Regions from separate parts of the Variovorax pasteuri genome, predicted to be linked through region 1. Evidence: riboswitches for the same ligand, from Rfam matches in the RefSeq annotation. Region 1 holds a riboswitch; each other region holds the start of a gene.

Region 1 (7,161 bases):
CGGCTGCCAGAAGCCGGCGTGTTCGAAGGCCATCAGTTGGCCCTCCCCGGCGATCCGGGCAAGCGGCAGCCCTTCCCAACTGGTCTGGTCGCCTTCGATGTAGTCGAGGCATCGGGGCGACAAAACGAAGAACCCGCCGTTGATCCAGCCGCCGTCGCCGCGCGGCTTCTCGATGAATCCCCGCACGACATCGCCATCGCGTTCGATCGCGCCGTAGCGCCCGGCGGGCTGCACCGCGGTGACCGTGGCCAGGCGCCCGTGGGCGCGATGAAAGTCGATCAGCTTGTCGATGCGCAGATCGGCCACGCCGTCGCCATAGGTGAAGCAGAACGCCTCCTCCTCTTTGAGATACTCGCCGACCCGCTTCAGGCGCCCGCCCGTCATGGTCTCGTCCCCGGTATCGACCAGCGTGACCTTCCAGGGTTCGGCCTTGCGCTGATGAACGTGCATTTCGTTGCTGCGCATGTCGAAAGTCACGTCAGACATGTGCAGGAAGTAGTTGGCGAAGTACTCTTTGATGACGTAGCCCTTGTAGCCACAGCAGATGATGAAGTCGTGAATTCCGTAGGCCGAATACAGCTTCATGATGTGCCACAGCATGGGCTTTGCACCGATCTCGATCATGGGCTTCGGCTTGAGGTGCGTCTCTTCGGAAATGCGCGTACCTAGGCCACCCGCCAGAATGACTGCTTTCATGCGATTAAGGCCCTTTGCATTCCTGTAACTAAAGAAGACCCAGCTTCTTTGCGACTTTTACAAAGAAACGTCCATTCAACTCGTTCAACACCCGCTCGGCTACCAAGCGCCCCTGTTCGGCTCCCTGGAACTTTGAGAAAGCGGCGCTCTCTCGATTTCTGGACGCAGAAAGCTCTGCAACCAACTCGTCATGCAGTCGTGACAATCGAAGGATCTCCTGCGAAAGCTCTGCATGCATGTCCGATTGTTTCTGTGCGGCCGCGCCAATCTCTTGCTCGAGAAGCTCCGCGTTCTGGACGGCCAACTTCATCCAGGCAATAGCAGGTTCGACCAAGTCTGCAGAATTGTCCGCTGTGCCCGCCAGTTGAATTGGCATTTTGCGACCGGCGGTTGGAAGCCGGAACACATCGCTGCCTATCGAGGTGAACTCGACTCGCCCAGCATCAAACAATGAAAAAGCGGTGTCCCAATCGCCGAGTCGGAACCCAACAGCCGACGCAATAGAGCTTCGCTCCTTGGCAGACAACTCATTTTTTGCAGGTGCTCGCCAAGCACCTCGGTACCGCTCCTCAAGCAGCTTCCGAAGCGGCAGATATTCCTCAAGCGTGAAGACCTTTCGCCGGCTGATCTCTCGATCCAATCGCTGAAACAACAAAGCCCAGGAATGGATGTGAGAAACGTCAAAATCGCGACTGGCTTGATCAGGGTGAATCGAATAGACAGCGCCCGACCGTTCGCACAGATAGACCGGATATTTACAAAAAATCTGCACCTGAAAATCAACATCGCTCGGCAGTCCCGTACATAGATACGGGTGCCCCACACTCGCCAAGGCTTCTCTGCGCCAGAGGACAGAGCTCCATCCGTAGTGGAGATGCGTCATCCAATCGGTCAGGTGTTCGCGGGGCTGCAACAAACCAAAGTGCAACTTGTCGAGGGGCGCAGGATAAGTCTGGAGAAGTGCGCCAGATTCATCCCGCGCCTCAGTCACGAATACGGCGGCCCCCGCCTCACGATGCGCTTCAAGAATTTTGTAGGAGTCATGCAGAAAATCCGGCAACAGCCAGTCGTCATCTGCCAACGGCACAAAATAGGCGGTCGAAATGCTCGATAGGGCATGCTGGTAGTTGCCGGTCGCACCGATATTCTCTGGGTGCCGCAAATATCTGACGCGAGGCTCCTCAGCTACCAAGGCAAGTGCATATGCCTCTGTTTCATCGGTCGATGCATTGTCGAAAATGTGCACTTCGATCGGCACGCGTCGCTCCTGCAGAACGCTTTCAACCGCCTTCTGCAGCTTGCCCCTCCGATTGAACGTCGGAATGACGACGGTGATCTTGTTATATGAAGTCTCAGCGCCCGATTCTTTGGGGCTCACGAGAGCACCTTGTCGTTCAACAGACGCTTCAAGTACCTGCCATATCCGCTCTTCTCAAGCGGCGCAGCGAGCTTCTCGAGCTGGGCGCTGTCGATGAACCCATTGCGCCAGGAGATTTCCTCGGGGCACGCAATCTTCAACCCCTGCCGATGCTCCAGCGTCGCAATGAACTGGCCCGCTTCCAGCAGGCTGTCGTGCGTGCCCGTGTCCAGCCATGCGTAGCCGCGCTGCATGATCTGCACGTTCAGTTGGTCCAGCTCGAGGTACGCCTGGTTGACGGCGGTGATCTCCAGCTCGCCGCGCGCGCTCGGCTTCACGGCCTTGGCGATGTCCACCACCTGGTTGTCGTAGAAGTAGAGGCCGGTGACAGCGTAGCTGCTCTTGGGCTTCAAGGGCTTCTCTTCGATGCTGCTGGCCTTGCCCTTGGCGTCGAACGCGACCACGCCGTAGCGCTCCGGGTCCTGCACGTGGTACGCGAACACGGTGGCGCCCGACGGCTTCTTGTCGGCGTCGGCAAGCAGGTTCACGAGATCGTGGCCGTAGAAGATGTTGTCGCCCAGCACCAGTGCGCTCGGCGAGTTGCCCACGAACTTGTCGCCGATGAGAAAGGCCTGCGCCAGGCCGTCCGGGCTCGGCTGCACTGCGTACTGCAGGTTGATGCCCCACTGGCTCCCGTCGCCCAGCAATTGCTGGAAGCGCGGCGTATCTTGCGGCGTGCTGATGATCAGGATGTCGCGCATGCCGCCCAGCATCAGCGTGCTGAGCGGGTAGTAGATCATCGGCTTGTCATACACGGGCAGCAGCTGCTTGCTGAGCGCCAGGGTTGCGGGATGCAGGCGGGTGCCCGAGCCGCCGGCCAGGATGATGCCCTTGCGTTGAGTCGTCGTGGTCATGCTTTTCTTCTCGTGTGAATTCACGCGTCAGAGCGTTTCGCGCAGCATGCGCGCAACGCCGTCCTGCCAGGGGGGCAGGCGCAGGCCAAAGGTGGTCTGCAGCTTGGTGGTGTCCAGGCGCGAGTTGTGCGGGCGCTTCGCCGGGGTCGGGAAGGCGCTGGTCGGCACGGCCTCGACGGCATCGGGGCCGGCCTTGAGGTCGACGCCGGCCTGCTGCGCCAGGCCGAGCACGAAGCGCGCATAGCCGTGCCATGTGGTTTCGCCGCCGGCAATCGCGTGATAGAGACCGGCTTTCGTGGGGTCCTGCAGCGTCGCCCGGATGGCGTGCGCCGTGACGTCGGCCAGTAGCTCGGCACCCGTGGGCGCGCCGAACTGGTCGTCGATGACCGTGAGCTTGTCGCGCTCCTTCGCCAGCCGCAGCATGGTCTTGGCGAAGTTGCCGCCGCGCGCCGCGTACACCCAGCTCGTGCGAAAGATCAGGTGCTTTGCGCAGTGCTGGGCCACCAGTTGCTCGCCCTCGAGCTTGGTCTGGCCGTACACGCTCAGCGGGCCGGTCGCGTCGTCTTCCTTCCAGGGCGCGCTGCCGCTGCCGTCGAAGACATAGTCGGTCGAGTAATGCACCATCAGCGCGCCGATCTGCTGCGCCGCCTCGGCCACCACGCCGGGCGAGGTGGCGTTGAGCTTGCGCGCGAACTCGGGCTCGCTCTCGGCCTTGTCGACGGCCGTGTGTGCCGCCGCATTGACGATCACGTCGGGGCGCACCTTGAGCACCGTGTCTGCCAGTTGCTCGGGGCGGCTGAAGTCGGCATGAAAGTCGGTGCTGTCGAAATCGAGCGCCACCAGCTCACCCAGCGGCGCCAGGCTGCGCTGCAGTTCCCAACCCACCTGCCCGCCCTTGCCCAGCAGCAGCAGCTTCATGCCGCGGCCTTTGCCGGTGCGGCGTCGTACTGCTTTTCGACCCACTCGCGGTAGGCCCCGCTTTGCACGTTGCGCACCCATTCGCTGTTCGCGAGGTACCACTCGACGGTCTTGCGAATGCCGGAATCGAAGGTCTCGGCGGGCTTCCAGCCGAGTTCGCGCTCCAGCTTGCGCGCGTCGATGGCATAGCGGCGGTCGTGGCCGGGGCGGTCGGTGACGTAGGTGATCTGTTCCTTGTAGGGCTTGCCGCCGGCCTTGGGGCTCAGTTCGTCGAGCAGCGCGCACACGGTGTTGACGATCTCGATGTTGGGCTTCTCGTTCCAGCCGCCCACGTTGTACGTTTCGCCGAGCTTGCCCGCTTCGAGCACGCGGCGGATGGCGCTGCAGTGGTCCTTCACGTAGAGCCAGTCGCGCACCTGCATGCCGTCGCCGTACACGGGCAGCGGCTTGCCGGCCAGCGCGTTGACGATCATCAGCGGAATGAGCTTCTCGGGAAAGTGGAACGGACCGTAGTTGTTCGAGCAATTGGTGGTGACCACCGGCAGCCCGTAGGTGTGGTGCCAGGCGCGCACGAGGTGGTCGCTGGCGGCCTTGCTGGCCGAGTACGGGCTGTTGGGCTCGTACTTGTTCTCTTCGGTGAAGGCGGGGTCGGTCTTGGAGAGCGAGCCGTAGACCTCGTCGGTCGACACGTGCAGGAAGCGGAAGGCGCTTTTCTGGTCGGCCGGCAGCGCGCTCCAGAAGCCGCGCACGGATTCGAGCAGGCGGAAGGTGCCGAGCACGTTGGTCTGCACGAAGTCTTCGGGGCCGTGAATGGAGCGGTCCACGTGCGATTCGGCCGCAAAGTTGACCACGGCGCGCGGCTTGTGCTCGGCCAGCAGGCGGTCGAGCAGCGCGCTGTCGCCGATGTCGCCCTGAACGAAGATGTGATTCGTGTTGCCCTTGAGCGAGGCGAGCGTCTCGAGGTTGCCCGCGTACGTGAGCTTGTCGAGGTTCACGACCGGTTCATCGCTCTGCGCGATCCAGTCGAGTACGAAATTGGCGCCAATGAAGCCCGCGCCGCCGGTTACCAGGATCATGAAGTCCCCTGTTGAGGTGAAACGATCGCCCTCTGGCGAATCAACAGATGATTATCCCATTGGCCCCACGAACCAAAACCGGGGTTGGCGCTCGGGCAAGCCCCGCCTACAATCGCCCCACTGCAGGAGAGCGGGCCACCCGGTGGCCCTACCGAAGGCGCAAACTCCCATAAACGCTCAGGTCGGCCCGAACAAGGGGTCTGTACTGCACCAACTGAAACGCCGTCTGGAGAGCCATCACCCACCTCGCGTGGCCGTGATGCACCGAAGGAGCAAACCCGCTGCGGGCGCATCGGGTGAATCTCTCAGGTACCGAGGACAGGGGGAGCGGCAACTTGGACCACGGCCGTCCGGTTGCCTGCTATTGATTCAATAGCACACCACGCCCGTCGTTCAAGCGCTCCAACCTCAAAAGGTACTTGAAATGCGCGTGATCGTTCTTGGCGCCGGCCTGCTCGGCGTGACTTCGGCTTACTACCTCCAGCAACTCGGCCACGAAGTGACCGTGATCGACCGGCAGGCCACCCCGGCCGCCGAAACCAGCTTTGCCAACGGCGGCCAGATTTCCGTCAGCCATGCCGAACCCTGGGCCAACCCCGGCGCGCCGCTCAAGGTGCTGCAATGGCTGGGCAAGGAAGACGCCCCACTGCTGTTTCGCATCCGCGCCGACATGCGCCAATGGCTCTGGGGCCTGCAGTTTCTGCGTGAATGCACGCCCGCGCGCACCCGCCACAACATCGAGCAGATCGTGCGCCTGGGCACCTACAGCCGCGACACCTTGCAACAGTTGCGCCGCGACACGCGCATCGACTACGACCAGCGCACGCAGGGCATCCTGCACTTCTACACAACGCAGAAGGAGTTCGACGGCGCCCTCGCCCCCGCCGAGCAGATGCGTGCCCTGGGCTGCGAGCGCCAGGTCATCTCGGCCGACGAGGCGGTGAAGATCGAGCCCGCCCTCGCGCACATCCGGCCCAAGCTGGCGGGCGCCACCTTCACGGCCGAAGACGAATCGGGCGACGCCAACCGCTTCGCACGCGAGCTCTCCAAGCTGGCGGCCGCGGCCGGCGTGAAGTTCCTCATGAGCCACACCGTCACCGCGCTGCGCGAAGCCGGCGGCCAGATCGACCACGTCGAGGTGACCGACCACGAGGGCCGCTTCCAGCGCATCCGCGGCGACTCCTTCGTCATGGCGATGGGCTCGCTGAGCCCGCTGCTGGCCGCGCCGCTGGGCATCCGGCTGCCGATCTACCCGGCCAAGGGCTACTCGGTGACGCTGCCCGTGAAGGACGCGTCCAAGGCCCACCAGGTCTCGCTGACCGACGACGAGTTCAAGCTGGTGTTCTCGCGCTACACGTCGGAGTCCGGGGACCGCCTGCGCATTGCCGGCACGGCCGAGCTCAATGGCTACGACCGCGACCTGAACCCGGTGCGCTGCGAAGCCATCGTGCGTCGCGTCGAAGAACTGTTCCCCGGCGCCGGCGACACCACGCAGGCGCAGTTCTGGACCGGCCTGCGCCCCGCCACGCCGAGCAACGTGCCGCTGATCGGCAAGACCAAGCTGCCGAACCTGTTTCTCAACACCGGCCACGGCACGCTCGGCTGGACGCACGCCTGCGGCTCGGGCAAGTCGATCGCGCGCATCGTGAGCGGGCTGGCGCCCGAGGTTGACTTCGCGTTCACCGGCATGCCTGCGCCCGGGCTGCGCATTGCGCAACCCGCATTGGGCTGACCGGCCATCGCGCCCCCGCTCATGCCTTGAATGTGACCCAGGGCTTGAGCCGCACGGCGCAGCGGATCAGCCCTGCGTGCTCCTGCGCGTCGATCACGGCGCCGATGGGTTTGTAGGCATGCGGCGCCTCCTCGATCCTGCGTTCATCGCGCAGGGTCACGCATTGCCAGTTGGCGTTGTCGTCGCCGGGCGCCGGGCGCATCGCGCGCACTTCCTGCCGCCGGATGCGCCGCCCGGCGCCGTGGCTGCACGACCACAGCCAGTCCTCATGGCCCAGCCCGGTCGCCAGGTACGAGTGGTCGCCCATCGACCCTGGAATGAGCGCCAAGTCGCCCTCGTGCGCCGGCGTCGCGCCCTTGCGGTGGATGTTCATGCCGTGCTCGCACAGCACCACGTTGTGCGGCACGTCGACCACGAGCCTCGACGCCGTGGCACCGAGCAGTTCCGCGAAGTCCTTGCGCACCAGTT
Region 2 (7,161 bases), on a different contig from region 1:
GTCGATCCCGATGATCCTCTACGGCGTGAGCGCCGAGGTGTCCATCGGCGAGCTGTTCATCGCGGGCTTCGGCCCCGGCATCCTGATCAGCCTGGCGTTGATGCTGTTCGTGTGGATCTACTGCAAGTGGAAGGGCTGGGGCAAGAACGACGGCGAAGGCCGCATGCCCTTCGGCCGCGCACTGTGGCAGGCCGGCTGGGCGCTGCTGATGCCGGTGATCATCCTCGGCGGCATCTACGGCGGCATCTTCACGCCGACCGAGGCCTCCGCGGTGGCGGTGTTCTACGCCCTGGTGGTGGGCATGGTGATCTACCGCGAGATCAAGCTGAAGGACCTGTACGCCATCTTGCGCAAGTCGGTGATGTCGTCGGCGGTGATCATGTTCATCATCGCCAACGCGGGGCTGTTCGCGTTCCTGATCACCCGTGCGGGCGTTCCCGACGCCATCGGCCACTGGCTGCAGGAGGTGCTGAAGTCGCCGGCGATGTTCCTGCTGGGCGTGAACGCGGCGCTGTTCGTGATCGGCATGTTCATCGAGACGAGCGCGGCGATCATCGTGCTCGCCCCGATCCTGGCGCCGGTCGCGATGCACTTCGGCATCGACCCGGTGCACTTCGGGCTGATCATGGTCGTGAACCTGGCCCTGGGCATGATCACGCCGCCCTTCGGCGTGAACCTGTTCGCGGCCTGCACCGTGGCGCGCATCTCGCTGGACCGCATCGTGAAACACCTGGTGCCTTTCGTGCTGGTGATCCTGGCCTGCCTGATGGTGATCACCTACGTGCCTTGGGTCTCGCTGGCGCTGCGCGACCTGGCCTATTCCAGGTAGGTTCGGCGCAGGTACGCGCTGGGCGGCACGCCCAGCGCGCGCCGGAACATCGCGGTGAAGGCGCTCGGGCTCTCGTAGCCGTGCGCCAGCGCCACTTCAAGAATCGAGGCGCCCGCGGCCAGCTTCGGCAGGCTCAGCAGCAGCCTCGCCTGCCGGCACCAGGCGCCGAAGTTCATGCCCGTCTCGCGCTGGAACAGGCGCGCGAGTGTGCGGCTGTTCATGTGCAGGCGCAGCGCCCAGTCGTCCAGCGACGCGGGCAGCGACGGGTCGCGCACCAGCGCCTCGCACAGCGCCGCCAGGCGAACGTGGCGGGGCATGGGCACATGCAGCGACAGGGCGGGCGCGGCCTCGATCTCGTCGAGGATCAGCTCCATCACCCGTTCGTCGCGCCCGCCCGGCGCATAGTCCAGCGGAAGCGACGCGGCGGCGACGATCAACGCCCGCAGCAACTCGCCGACACGGATCACGCGGCATTCGCCGCCCAGGTCGGCGCGCGTGCCAGGCTCGACGAAGACGGTGCGCATCTTCACCTCGCCCGCCATGCGGATCTGGTGCGCCATGCCGGCCGGCACCCACACGCCGCGCCCCGGCGGTACCACCCAGCTGCCAGCCACGGCGCTGACGAGCATGACGCCTGAAATCGCATGGATCAGTTGCCCGCGCCGGTGCGTGTGCAGCGGAATGAAGGCGTCGCCGTCGGGGTCGGTCGCCAGCACGGCCATCGGGCGCGGGGTCGACTCGCCTTGTTCAGGCCGCAGGTTCAGTTTGTCCATTTCTCGACGATAGATGCTGATTCGTAGCGAGAACATCTTCGCGCGGCTTTCTACGATGGCTTTTTTCAATGGACATCCAGAAAGCGATCGAATGAACAAGCGCCGCCTCGGCCTGCTCACCGGCACCCATGCCGTCAATGACCTCTACCAGGGCCTGGTGCCGGCCCTGCTGCCTTTCATGGTGCTGGAGCGCGGCTACAGCTACACGGCCGTGAGCGGGCTGATGCTCGCGGCCACCGGCCTGTCGAGCGTGGTGCAGCCGCTGTTCGGCCTCTACGCCGACCGCCACCCGCGCAGTTGGCTGGTGCCCACGGGCTTCCTGGTGGCCGCGCTGGGCGTGGTGCTGGCGGGCATCAGCCAGAGCTACCTGCTGACCTGGATCGCCATCGCGCTGTGCGGGCTGGGCATTGCGGCCTACCACCCGCCGGCCACGGTGGCGGCACGTGCGGCCGGCGGGGCCTCGCAGAAAGCGATGAGCGTGTTCTCCGTGGGCGGCACCATCGGTGCCTCCTTTGCGCCGGTGCTCGCGGCCACGGTGGTCGGTGGTGGAGGCCTGTCGCGCAGCTACCTGCTGGGGGTGCCGGCGCTGGCGATGGGCGTGGTGTGGCTGCTGGCGAATGCGGGGCGCGGCGGTGCGTCCGCCGCCACGGCAGCCGCCGCGCGCAAGGCCGCCGGCGAGGTGCTCAAGCCCCACAACGACTGGCGCGCGTTCGGGCTGCTGGTGGCGACCATCGTGGGCTGGTCGATTCCGTACGTCACGGTGCTGTCGATGCTGTCGCTGCGCATCACGCGCGACCTGCACGGCACGGCCTTCCAGGGCGCGGCGGCGCTCACCGGCTTCACCGCCGCGGGCGCGGTGGGCGTGCTGCTCGGCGGCTGGCTCGGCGACCGCATCGGGCGCATGGGCACCATCCGCAGCGGCTACGTGCTCGCCCTGCCGTCGCTCGCCGGCCTGGTGCTTGCACCGACCCCCGGCTGGGCGCTGGCCTGCACCGCGCTGCTCGGCATGAGCATGTTCCTGCCCTTCGCCGCGCAGGTGACGCTGGCGCAGGACTACCTGCCGCGCAACCCGGCCACGGCCAGCGGCATCACGCTGGGGCTGGCGCTGTCGGTGGGCGGCCTGGTGTCGCCGCTGTTCGGCATGCTGTCGGACGCGCGCGGGCTGGGCGTGACCTTCACCGCGGTGCTGTGCGTGCTGGGCGCGGCGACAGTGCTGGCGCTGCGGTTGCGCAACAGGGCGATGCAGGTGGCGCCGGCGGGGGTGCAGCGCGCTGCGACTTGAGCCCCACCGTCACCCATGGCCGTCGAATCTCGCATTGCGCGCTTTATGCTCGATTCGACGCGCATCGAGCGACAGCCCGGCCTGGCGGGGTGATCCTTTAGCGGGAGGTGTCGTGCGAGCGCTCCACCGTTTCGGCCGATGATCGGGGCCGACAAACGACAAGGAGGAGACTTCGCCATGTACCGATCACTGAGTTGCCTTCTCGGCGGCACGCTGCTGGCCACGGCCGCCTTCGGCGCTGCGCCGGCAACGACGGGCACGCAACCGGCACCGGTGAATCCGGCCGCCAGCATTGCCGAGGTCGAAACCGCCGTGCGCACCTGGGCGGCCGCATGGTCCGCCCGTGACGTGGCGCGCTACCTGGCCACCTATGCACCCGACTTCACGCCGCCCCGCGGCCAGGACCGCAAGGCCTGGGAAGCCGACCGCCGCACGCGCATCGCCGACAAGACCGCCATCCGCGTGGACATCGACAACCTCGTCATCAGCGTCACCGGGCAGGCCGCCAGCGCGAGCTTTCAGCAGACCTACACCGCCGACAAGCTGCGCGAGAAGAGCCGCAAGACGCTGGAGCTGCAGCGCGTGGGCAACCAGTGGCTCATCCGCAAGGAAATCGCGGGCGGATGACGCAGCCAAAGACCGTTGCCCGTGTAGACCAAACGGTTCATGAAGATGTCACCGCTTGCAACAATGCTGCAGCCCTCGACTCCCGAAAGCTGTGGCTGCCATGTTCCCCACCAAGACCGACAAGGCCCGCGATGAACTCCAGGGCGGCCAGCGCACGCTCAGCCAGCGGGAGCGCGCGCTGTTGCTCATGGCCGACGGCCGCCGCTCGCTGACCGACTTCAGCCCGCTGTTCAGCACCCGTGACGAGGCCGAGCAGGCGCTCCAGGCGCTGGTGCAGCGGGGCTACCTGCAAGACCCGCAGGCCGCCGCGGCTGCGGCCGCGCGGGCGGCACAGGCGGCACAGGCCTTGGCCGTGCCCGCCGCCGACACGATCCAGGTCAGCACCTCGGCCGACAGCTTCGACGGCAAGCGCTCGCTGGCCACCACGCGCATGTTCCTGTTCGACATCTGCGAGCGCATGTTCGTGCGCCGCGACCCCAAGTTCGCGCTGCAGATGCGCGACGCCCTGCGCGAGGCGCGCGACCGCGAGGCCATGATGACCATCGCCGCGCTGATGCTCAGCGAAATCGAGAAAGCCGCCGGCCCGGAGCGCGCCGAATCGCTGCGCGAACGCATCGACCGGCTGCTGCCGCCGGCTGAAATCGTTCACTGAAACGAAAACCCCGCGCACCGCGATCCACTACACTCGCCCGGGTCAGGAGAGAGCCCCGCGCGACGGGGCCGCCGAAGGCGCAGGGGATTCCCGAACGCTCAGGCAAAAGGACTGACAAGGCGCCGGTACACACCGGCGTTTCCTTGCTGGAGAGAGGCCGCCGCACCGGAAACGATGCAGCAGCCCACCGAAGGAGCAAACCCCGATCGTGGGGCGAATCTCTCAGGTAAAGCGGACAGCAGGGGTGGCCCATGGCTTGCGTCATGGATTTCGTCTGCCCCTTTGGAGTGCCCCATGGCCTCTTCCGCTGCTTCCGCCCCCGACACTGCGCTTCTCAAGACGCCGCTGTACGACCTCCACGTGGAGCTCGGCGCCCGCATGGTGCCCTTTGCCGGCTACTCGATGCCGGTGCAGTACCCCGCCGGCCTGATGGCCGAGCACAAGCACACACGCGACGCGGCCGGCCTGTTCGACATTTCCCACATGGGCCAGCTGCGCCTGGTCGGCCCCGACGCCGCAGCGGCTTTCGAGACCCTGATGCCGGTCGATGTGATCGACCTGCCCGCCGGCAAGCAGCGCTACGGCCTGCTGCTGAACGACGAGGGCGGCATCCTCGACGACCTGATGTTCTTCAACGAAGGCAACGGCTCGCTCTTCGTGATCGTCAACGGCGCCTGCAAGGTGGCCGACATCGCCCACATCCAGCAGAAGATCGGCGCGCGCTGCGAGGTGCAACCCCTGCCCGACCACGCCCTGCTCGCGCTGCAGGGCCCGCAGGCGGCGGCCACGATGGCGCGGCTGTCGCCCGGCATCGAGCGCTTCGTGTTCATGACCGGCGGCGCGGTGCAGATCGGCGGCATTCCGGCCTTCGTCACCCGCAGCGGCTACACCGGCGAAGACGGTTTCGAGATCTCGGTGGCGGCCAAGGACGCCGAGGCGCTGGCCCGCCTGCTGCTGGCCCAGCCCGAGGTGAAGCCCGTCGGCCTGGGCGCGCGCAATTCGCTGCGCCTGGAAGCCGGCCTGTGCCTGTACGGCAACGACATCGACACCACGACCACGCCGGTCGAGGCCTCGCTCAACTGGGCGATGCAGAAGGTGCGCCGTGCCGGTGGCGCGCGCGAAGGCGGCTTTCCGGGCGCCGCGAAGATCCTGGCCCAGCTCGCCGCGGCCGCCCCGGGGGCCGCCGGCCACACCGACCATGACACGCTCAAGCGCAAGCGGGTGGGCCTCGTCGCGCTCGAACGCATTCCGGTGCGCGACGGCACGGTGCTGCAGTCCTTCGAGGGCCACGACATCGGCATCGTCACCAGCGGCCTGCTCGGCCCCACGGCAGACCGCTGCGTGGCCATGGGCTACGTGGCCACCGCTTTCGCGGAGCCGGGCACGCGCCTGCAGGCCATCGTGCGCGGCAAGCCGGTGCCCATGGAAGTCTCGACCCTGCCTTTCGTGCCGACGCGCTATTTCCGCGGCTAGGCTCTGCACCCCCGAATCATTTTTTCCACGAGGAGTTTTCCATGAGCATCAAGTACACCAAGGACCACGAATGGGTGTCGGCCGAAGGCGGCGCTGCCACCGTCGGCATCACCGTGCATGCGCAGGACGCGTTGGGCGACGTGGTGTTCGTCGACCTGCCCGAAGTCGGCAAGACCTTTGCCCAGGGCGAAGTCGCCGGCGTCGTCGAGTCGGTCAAGGCCGCCGCCGACGTGTTCATGCCCGTGTCGGGCGAGATCGTCGAAGTGAACGAAGCGCTGCGCGCCGACCCCTCGCTCGCCAACAGCGACCCGCTGGCCAGCGGCTGGTTCTTCAAGGTCAAGCTGAGCGAACCCGCGCAACTCGACGCCCTGCTGGACGCGGCCAGCTACGACAAGTTCGCCGCCGAATCCTAGAAATGTTCGCCCCTCGGCTTGCCACTTCGTGTGCTTCGCCATCCCCCATGGGGAAGGCGCGGCCCGCCTTGGGGCGGCCCGGCGGCGACCGCTGAGCCTTTCTTCTTTTTTTAGCCGATCCATCACGCCATGCCGACGCCCGCCCTTCCCTCTTTGCAAGAACTAGAGAACGCCGAAGAATTTCTCGCCCGCCACATCGGCATTGATGCGGCGGACGAGGCGCGCATGCTGCCGGTGATCGGCTCGGCCACGCGCGCGGAGCTCATCGACGGCATCGTGCCGGCGGCCATCCGCCGCGCCAAGCCGATGCGGCTGCCCGCGCCGGTGACCGAGGCCGACGCGCTGGCCGAGCTGAAGGCGCTGGCGTCGAAGAACAAGGTGTTCAGGAGCTTCATCGGCCAGGGCTACTACGGCACGCACACGCCGGGCGTGATCCTGCGCAACGTGCTCGAGAACCCCGCCTGGTACACGGCCTACACGCCCTACCAGGCCGAGATTTCGCAGGGCCGCATGGAAGCCCTGCTCAACTTCCAGACGATGGTGTGCGACCTCACGGGCATGGCCATCGCCAACGCGTCGATGCTCGACGAAGCCACGGCCGCGGCCGAAGCCATGACGCTGGCCAAGCGCAGCGTCAAAAGCAAGAGCAACGTGTTCCTGGTGTCGGGCGACTGCCACCCGCAGACCATCGAGGTCATCAGGACGCGCGCCGCGCCGCTGGGCATCGAGGTCAAGGTGAGCACCGTGTCGGAAACGCTGCCGCTGCTGATGGTGAGCGGCGAGTTCTTCGGCGTGCTCGCGCAGTACCCCGCCACCACCGGCCATGTGCATGACCTGCGCCCGCTCGCGGGCCATGCGCACCAGTGCGACGCCGCCCTCATCGTCGCGGCCGACCTGCTGGCGCTCACGCTGCTGGTCGCCCCCGGCGAGTTCGACGCCGACATCGTCTGCGGCACCACGCAGCGCTTCGGCATGCCGCTGTGCAACGGCGGCCCGCACGCCGCCTACCTGGCCTGCCGCGATTCGTTCAAGCGCTCGCTGCCGGGCCGCCTGGTGGGCGTGAGCGTCGACGCGCACGGCCAACCGGCCTACCGCCTGGCGCTGCAAACGCG
Region 3 (7,161 bases), on a different contig from region 1:
GTCTTGTCGTGCGAGCCGTACTCCTCGGCCTTCTGGGCCATGAGGCCCACGTTGGGCACCGTGCCCATGGTCTTGGGGTCGAAGGCGCCGTGCCACTTGCAGAAGTTGATGATCTCCTGGTAGATGCGGGCGAAGGTCGATTCGGGCATCACGGCCTTGACGTCCTTCAGGCGGCCGTCGGCGCCCCACATCTTGCCGCCGTTGCGGATCATCGCGGGCATGGAGGCGTCCACGATCACGTCGTTCGGCGAATGGAAGTTGGTGATGCCCTTGGCCGAGTCGACCATGGCCAGTTCGGGGCGGCCTTCGTGGCAGGCGTGCAGGTCGCGCTTGATCTCGTCCTGGGTGCTCTGGGGCAGCGTGGCGATCTTGGTGTACAGATCGACCATGCCGTTGTTGACGTTGATGCCCAGCTCGTCGAACAGCTTGCCGTGCTTCTCGAAGGCTTCCTTGTAGAAGATCTTCACGCAGTGGCCGAACACGATGGGGTGCGACACCTTCATCATGGTGGCCTTGACGTGCAGCGAGAACATGACGCCGGTCTTGTGCGCGTCCTCGATCTCCTTTTCATAGAAGGCCAGCAGCGCCTTCTTGCTCATGAACATGGAGTCGATGACTTCGCGGTCCAGCAGTGCCACCTTGGACTTGAGCACGACGGTCTTGCCGCTCTTGGTGATCAGCTCCATCTTGACGTTGCGCGCGCGGTCCAGCGTCATGGACTTTTCGCCGTGGTAGAAGTCGCCGCCGTGCATGTGCGAGACGTGCGAGCGCGAGGCCTGGCTCCACTCGGCCATGCTGTGCGGGTTCTTGCGGGCGTATTCCTTCACCGCCTTGGGGGCGCGGCGGTCGGAGTTGCCCTCGCGCAGCACCGGGTTCACCGCGCTGCCGGTGCACTTGTTGTAGCGCACGCGGATGTCCTTGTCCTCGTCGGTGGTCGGGTTCTCGGGGTAGTCGGGGATCTTGAAGCCCTTGTCCTGCAGTTCCTTGATCGCCGCCTTGAGCTGGGACACCGAAGCGCTGATGTTGGGCAGCTTGATGATGTTGGCGTCGGCCTGGAGCGTGAGCTTGCCGAGTTCGGAGAGGTTGTCGGGCACCTTCTGCGCGTCGCTCAGGAATTCGGGGAACTCGCCCAGGATGCGGGCGGCCACGGAGATATCGCTCGTGGTGACGTTGATGCCGGCCGGTTGGGTGAAGGCGCGGATGATGGGCAGAAACGCGTAGGTCGCCAGCAGGGGCGCCTCGTCGGTGAGGGTGTAGACGATGGTGGGTTGCTTCGAGCTCATGCGCTGGCTTCCGTAAAACTTGAGTTGTCGGGTTGGCTGGAACTTCTGGCGGAGTTCGCACCGCCGGAATCGCCGATTGTCACCCGTCGGCGGCCGGTTCGGTCCGCCAAAGGGCCTAACACCCCCATGGGGGGCGCTGTCAATGGGGTTTCAGGGCAGCGGCAGGGTGATGGTGGCCGCCAGCGGCACGGTGTCGATGCGCTCGGCGCTGGCGACCAGGAAGGCCCGGTGCGACCCCGTCTGCCCCAGTTCGCCCAGCGAACGCCACAGGCAGCGCACCGACCCCGCATCGAGCGCGGCCGTCGGCTCGTCGAGCAGCACCAGCGGGCGGCTCGAGGCCAGCGCCGCGGCCAGCCACACCTTGCGCTTGGAGCCGGTGGACAGCATGAACATCGACTTCGCCAGGTGCGGGGTCAGGGAAAAACCTTCGACCAGCGCCTGCCATCGCGCCTCGTCGAAGCCCGCGTCGCCCTGGCGCAGCGCGGCGGTGCATTCGTGCACGGTGGCCTGGTCGAAGCGGTCGGTGGACGGGTCCACGAAGAACACCTGGCGCCGGTAGGCCTCGGGCGCGGTGTCCAGGCTGGCGCTCGCCACGGTGAGGCGGCCGGTGGCGGGCAGCGCGCCCGCCATCACCTGGAGCAGGGCCGACTTGCCGCTGCCGGTGTCGCCGTGCAGCAGCGTGACGCCGGGGCCGATGGCGGCGGTCCAGTTCGAGGCGATGGGCGGCTGGCCGGGGTAGGCGAAGCCGAGCGCGTCGATCCGGAGGATGGAGGGCAAGGAGGGCAAGGAGGGCAAGGAGGGCAAGGAGGGCAAGGAGGAGGGTGAAGGGGACGAAGGGTTCATGGTCGAGGCCGACTCTATCAATCAAGCAGCCGCACGCGAACGCCAAGGCATGGCTACCATTCGGCTCCATGAAAAAGCTGCTGCTCACCGCCGGTCTCCTCGTGTCGCTGTTCACTGTGCCCGTGTTCGCCGCGCCGCCGGCCCAGGTGTTCGACGCGGTGAAGAAACCCGAGGCGCTCGACCTGCAATGGCGCACCCGCCTGTGCGCCTTGCTGCCGCAGCCCTGCGACGTGCAGCAGCTCGGCCTGTACCGCCCGCGCGGCGCCACGCCTGCCGACTACGTGGTGCTCTCTGCCGAGCCGCTGGCCATGGCGCGCGTGAAGCGCACCACCGACGCGAAGGGCTGGCAGCTCGACCGGCTGCACGATTTCTCGGGCTATGCGCAGTCCCTCAAGAAAGAAGACACCGGCACCGCGAGCGACACCGGCGACAAGCGCGACATGCGCCTGTCGCTCGCGCCCGCGCTCTACCCGCTGGCCGAAGGCAAGTGGGCCGTGGCCGTGCTGCAGACCGTGTCGGAGATGTACTCGGGCGGTGGCGCCTCGTTCGACACTGCCGACTTCGTGCCGCTCGAAGGCGGCAAGGCCTTGCACGAAGGCATTCCCTTCTCGTGCTTCAAGATGATCCGCGCCTGCTTCAGCGAGAAGGACTACAAGACCTCGAAGCACTGCCATGACGAAAGCAACGGCAGCCTGCGCATCGTGTACGGCGAGGCCGCCAGCCCCGGCGCGCCCTACGACTGGCAGTACACGTGGCTGCAGAGCGAGTGGCCGCAGAACGAGCCGCAGCGCGCCGCCACCACCACGCGCATCCGCTTCACCGCCAAGACCACCGAGCGTGCGGACTTCTGCGGCGGACCGCAGTAAGCACCGAAGACTTCTCGCGCATTGCTGCGTTTTGGCACGCAATCTGCTTTGAGAAGTTCATCCAGGAGAAATGCCGGCTCGATGCTTCGAGTTAGTGCATTACCGAAGGCGATGGCCCAGAACGCTCAGGTCCCAAGACTGGATTTTTTCTAACGCTGGAGAGCGCTGACCGACCCCTTGCAGGGGCCGAGGGCAGCCGCCGAAGGGGCAAGCCCTGTGCGATGTGCGCGCAGGGTGAATCTCTCAGGCAAAAGGACAGCAGGGGCACGCCGCGCACAGAGCGCGGGGGTGCCCTTGTTCGCTTCCGGAGCCGCTTTCTTTCATGACCTGTTTCCCGCAACGCCGCACGACGAATGTCTTTCCTGGCGTTGCACGTGCTCGCGTCCCTCTTTTTCAACCGGAGAACTGACCCATGCTGATGAAACGACAACTGAAAGCCATGTTCGTGGGCGCGCTGCTGGCCGCAGCGGCGGCCACCGCCTTCGCACAGGACGCTGGCAAGGTGCTGCGCCTGGTGCCGCAGTCCGACCTGAAGATCCTCGACCCGATCTGGACCACCGCCTTCATCACGCGCAACCACGGCTACATGGTGTACGACACGCTCTTCGGCGTGGACGAACAAGGCAAGGTGCATCCGCAGATGGTCGACAAGTACACGACCAGTCCCGACGGCAAGACCTGGACCTTCACGCTGCGCAAGAGCCTGGCCTTCCATGACGGCAAGCCTGTCACCTCGGAAGACGTCATTGCATCCCTCAAGCGCTGGGGCCAGCGCGACGGGCTGGGCCAGAAGATGTTCACCGCGCTCGACAAGGCCGAGGCCGTGGACGCCAACACCTTCAGGCTGGTGTTCAAGGACACCTTCGGCATGGTGCTCGACGCGCTGAGCAAGCCGTCGTCGAACCCGCCGTTCATCATGCCCGCGCGCGTGGCGGCCACGCCCGCCGACAAGCAGATCGACGACGCCACCGGCTCCGGTCCCTACATCTTCAAGAAGGACGAGTACCGCCCCGGCGAGAAGATCGTCTACCTGAAGAACACCAAGTACGTGCCGCGCACCGAGGCGCCCTCGGGCACTGCGGGCGGCAAGAACGTGTACGTCGACCGCATGGAATGGATCATCCTGAAGGACGCGCAGACACAGGCCAACGCACTGGCCAACGGCGAGGTCGACATGATCGAGTGGGTGCCCTCGGAGCAGTACACCGCGCTGAAGAACAACCCGGCCATCACGCTCGACAGCCCGGTGGCCAAGGGCTCGTTCGCGCTGCACCTGAACCACTTCATTCCGCCCTTCGACAACCCCAAGATCGCGCAGGCCGCGTTCATGGCCATCAACCAGGAAGCGCTGATGCGCGCGCAACTGGTGCACAAGGAGCTCTACAACAGCTGCGCCTCCATCTACCCGTGCGGCTCGGCCTATGCCTCCGACAAGACCGGCTACTTCACCGGCAAGCCGCAGTTCGAAAAGGCGAAGGCGCTGCTCAAGGAGGCCGGCTACGACGGCAAGCCCGTCGTGCTCATGTACCCGGCCGACTTTGCGGTGCTCAACAAGTTTCCGCCGGTGATGGCGCAGCTGCTCAAGCAGGCCGGCTTCAACGTCGACATGCAGTCGATGGACTGGCCCACGCTGGTCACGCGCCGCGCCAAGAAAGACCCGGTCGACAAGGGCGGCTGGAACCTGTTCATCACCGGCTGGGGCATTGCCGACAACATGAACCCGATGTTCTTCGCACCGCTCACCGGCAACGGCGAGAAGGGCTGGTTCGGCTGGGCCACCGACGACAAGCTGGAGCAGCTCAAGTCCGAGTTCCTGGCCACGGCCGACGAACCCAAGCGCAAGGAGCTGGCCACGGCCATCCAGCAGCGCGTGTACGACACCGGCATCTACGCGCCCATCGGTGAATACAAGCCCCTCACGGCCTACCGCAAGGGCGTGGTGAGCGGCGTCGTGCGCTCGCCGGTCGGCGTGTTCTGGAACCTGAAGAAGAACTGAGCCAACGCCACGGAACCCGCCCCATGCTGCTCTTTCTTGCACGCCGCATTCTGTCGACCGTGCCGGTGCTCGTCATCGTCGCGCTGATCGTTTTCCTGATGCTGCGGCTCGCGCCCGGCGACCCCGCGGCCGCCATCGTGGGCGACAGCGGCACCAGCGAGAACATCGCCAAGGTGCGCGAGCAGCTGGGGCTCAACCAGTCGCTGCCGGTGCAGTTCTTTCACTGGAGCGCGCAACTGCTGCAGGGCGACCTGGGCGAGTCTTACTTCATGAAGAAGACGGTGACCGAGCTGATCGGCCAGCGCATCGAGGCCACCGTGTCGCTGGCGGCCGTGACGCTGGTGGTCACCATCCTCATCGCGGTGCCGCTGGGCGTGATTGCCGCATGGCGGCACGGCGGCTGGCTCGACCGCATGCTCATGGGCTTTTCGGTGATGGGCTTTTCCATTCCGGCGTTCGTGATCGGCTACGTGCTCATCTGGATCTTCGCGCTGCACCTGCAGTGGCTGCCGGTGCAGGGGTATGCGCGGCTGAGCCAGGGGCCGCTCTTGTGGATCAAGCATCTGATACTGCCGTCGATCACGCTGTCGGTCATCTATGTGGCGCTGATCGCGCGCGTGACGCGCGCGGCCGTGGCCGAGGCCATGACCGAGGACTACATCCGCACCGCGCGCGCCAAGGGCATTTCCGAAAAACGCCTGCTGATGCGGCACGCGCTGGCCAACGCGGCGATTCCCATCGTCACGGTGATCGGCATCGGCATTGCGCTGCTGATCGGCGGCGTGGTGGTCACCGAGACGGTGTTCGCCATTCCGGGGCTCGGGCAGCTCACGGTCGACGCGGTGCTGTCGCGCGACTTTCCGCTCATCCAGGGCATCACGCTGTTCTTCTCCGTCATCTACGTGCTCATCAATCTGCTGATCGATGTGAGCTACCTGGTGTTCGACCCACGTATCCGTTACTGAAGCCACGGAACCGCAACGAAGAAACACCATGACCGATTCATCCCTTTCCCTTGCTCCCGATGCGCCCGATGCCGCCGTGGAGGCGCTGCCGCCACCCAGGCGACGCTCGCTGCTCAAGCGCATCCTGGCCAACTGGTCGGTGCGCGCGGGCGGCAGCGTCCTGGTGGTGCTCGTGCTGATGTCGCTGGCCGCGCCGTGGCTGGGCACCATCGACCCGACCGCCATCGACCCCGCCAGCTCGAACATATTGCCGGGCACGCGCGGCGAGTTCAACAGCCTGGCCGGCGACACCTTCGAGCACCTGTTCGTGATGGGCACCGACAGCCTGGGGCGCGACATCTGGAGCCGCACGCTGTACGGCGCGCGCGTGTCGCTCACCGTGGGCATCGCGGTGGCCGCGCTGGCCATGGTGTTCGGCATGGTCGTCGGGCTGATGGGCGGCTACTTCCGGCGCATCGACAGCGTGCTCATGCGGCTGATGGACGGCGTCATGGCCATCCCCGGCATCCTGTTCGCGATCAGCCTGGTGGCGCTGTTCGGCGGCAAGCTGCTCACGGTGGTGGTGGCCATCGCGGTGCCCGAGATTCCGCGCGTGGCGCGGCTGGTGCGCTCGGTGGTGCTCACCGTGCGCGAGGAGCCTTACGTGGAGGCGGCCATCGCGCTCGACACGCCGACCTGGAAGATCCTCACGCGCCACATCCTGCCGAACGCGATCGCGCCGCTGATCATCCAGGCGACCTATGTGTGCGCCTCGGCAATATTGGTGGAGGCCATCCTGTCGTTCCTGGGCGTGGGCCTGCCGGCGGACATGGCGACCTGGGGAAACATCATGGCGGAGGGCCGTGCGCAGTTCAACCAGTTCCCGCACAACGTGCTGTTCCCGGGCATCTTCCTGGCCCTCACGGTGCTGGCGGTGAACATCCTGGGTGACGGCCTGCGCGACACGCTCGACCCGAAGTTCAACAAGCGGGGAAGCTAGTATGAAGAACACCCCCAGTCTTCGCGCACTTCGTGCCGCTTCGCCAACCCCCTTGCAAGGGGCAACACCGGTGGCCCGGCAAAGCCGGTTCCACAGTGTTTCTCGCACGGGAAAATTCAAATGACACAGGTGCCGGTACTTTCCGTGCGCGACCTCGCCATCGCGTTGCCGCCCGGCGGCGACCGCGCGCATGCGGTCGCGCACATCTCCTTCGACGTGCCGCCCGGCA

The links. Region 1 has a riboswitch for glycine ahead of ACSFBM_RS22720 (D-amino acid dehydrogenase). Riboswitches for the same ligand answer to the same signal wherever they lie in the genome.
Region 2: it holds a riboswitch for glycine, as region 1 does, so the genes downstream of both, gcvT (glycine cleavage system aminomethyltransferase GcvT) here and ACSFBM_RS22720 (D-amino acid dehydrogenase) in region 1, are expected to answer to the same signal.
Region 3: it holds a riboswitch for glycine, as region 1 does, so the genes downstream of both, ACSFBM_RS02535 (ABC transporter substrate-binding protein) here and ACSFBM_RS22720 (D-amino acid dehydrogenase) in region 1, are expected to answer to the same signal.

The regions. Positions count from the first base shown of each region.
Region 1 covers NZ_JBPJZS010000006.1:313,872-321,032, forward strand. Annotated here, with positions in the region: gene rfbF (glucose-1-phosphate cytidylyltransferase) at 1-696, opposite strand, end outside; gene ACSFBM_RS22700 (glycosyltransferase family 2 protein) at 725-2,074, opposite strand; gene rfbA (glucose-1-phosphate thymidylyltransferase RfbA) at 2,071-2,967, opposite strand; gene rfbD (dTDP-4-dehydrorhamnose reductase) at 2,995-3,885, opposite strand; gene rfbB (dTDP-glucose 4,6-dehydratase) at 3,882-4,961, opposite strand; glycine riboswitch at 5,075-5,170, shown strand; glycine riboswitch at 5,178-5,293, shown strand; gene ACSFBM_RS22720 (D-amino acid dehydrogenase) at 5,386-6,693, shown strand; gene ACSFBM_RS22725 (RtcB family protein) at 6,713-7,161, opposite strand, start outside.
Region 2 covers NZ_JBPJZS010000005.1:439,957-447,117, reverse strand. Annotated here, with positions in the region: gene ACSFBM_RS21110 (TRAP transporter large permease) at 1-829, shown strand, start outside; gene ACSFBM_RS21105 (AraC family transcriptional regulator) at 817-1,602, opposite strand; gene ACSFBM_RS21100 (MFS transporter) at 1,694-2,884, shown strand; gene ACSFBM_RS21095 (YybH family protein) at 3,062-3,511, shown strand; gene ACSFBM_RS21090 (hypothetical protein) at 3,612-4,163, shown strand; glycine riboswitch at 4,197-4,287, shown strand; glycine riboswitch at 4,300-4,412, shown strand; gene gcvT (glycine cleavage system aminomethyltransferase GcvT) at 4,458-5,636, shown strand; gene gcvH (glycine cleavage system protein GcvH) at 5,678-6,049, shown strand; gene gcvP (aminomethyl-transferring glycine dehydrogenase) at 6,179-7,161, shown strand, end outside.
Region 3 covers NZ_JBPJZS010000001.1:548,073-555,233, forward strand. Annotated here, with positions in the region: gene ACSFBM_RS02520 (NADP-dependent isocitrate dehydrogenase) at 1-1,283, opposite strand, end outside; gene ACSFBM_RS02525 (ABC transporter ATP-binding protein) at 1,434-2,060, opposite strand; gene ACSFBM_RS02530 (hypothetical protein) at 2,195-2,992, shown strand; glycine riboswitch at 3,138-3,261, shown strand; gene ACSFBM_RS02535 (ABC transporter substrate-binding protein) at 3,411-4,988, shown strand; gene ACSFBM_RS02540 (ABC transporter permease) at 5,012-5,953, shown strand; gene ACSFBM_RS02545 (ABC transporter permease) at 5,982-6,932, shown strand; gene ACSFBM_RS02550 (dipeptide ABC transporter ATP-binding protein) at 7,053-7,161, shown strand, end outside.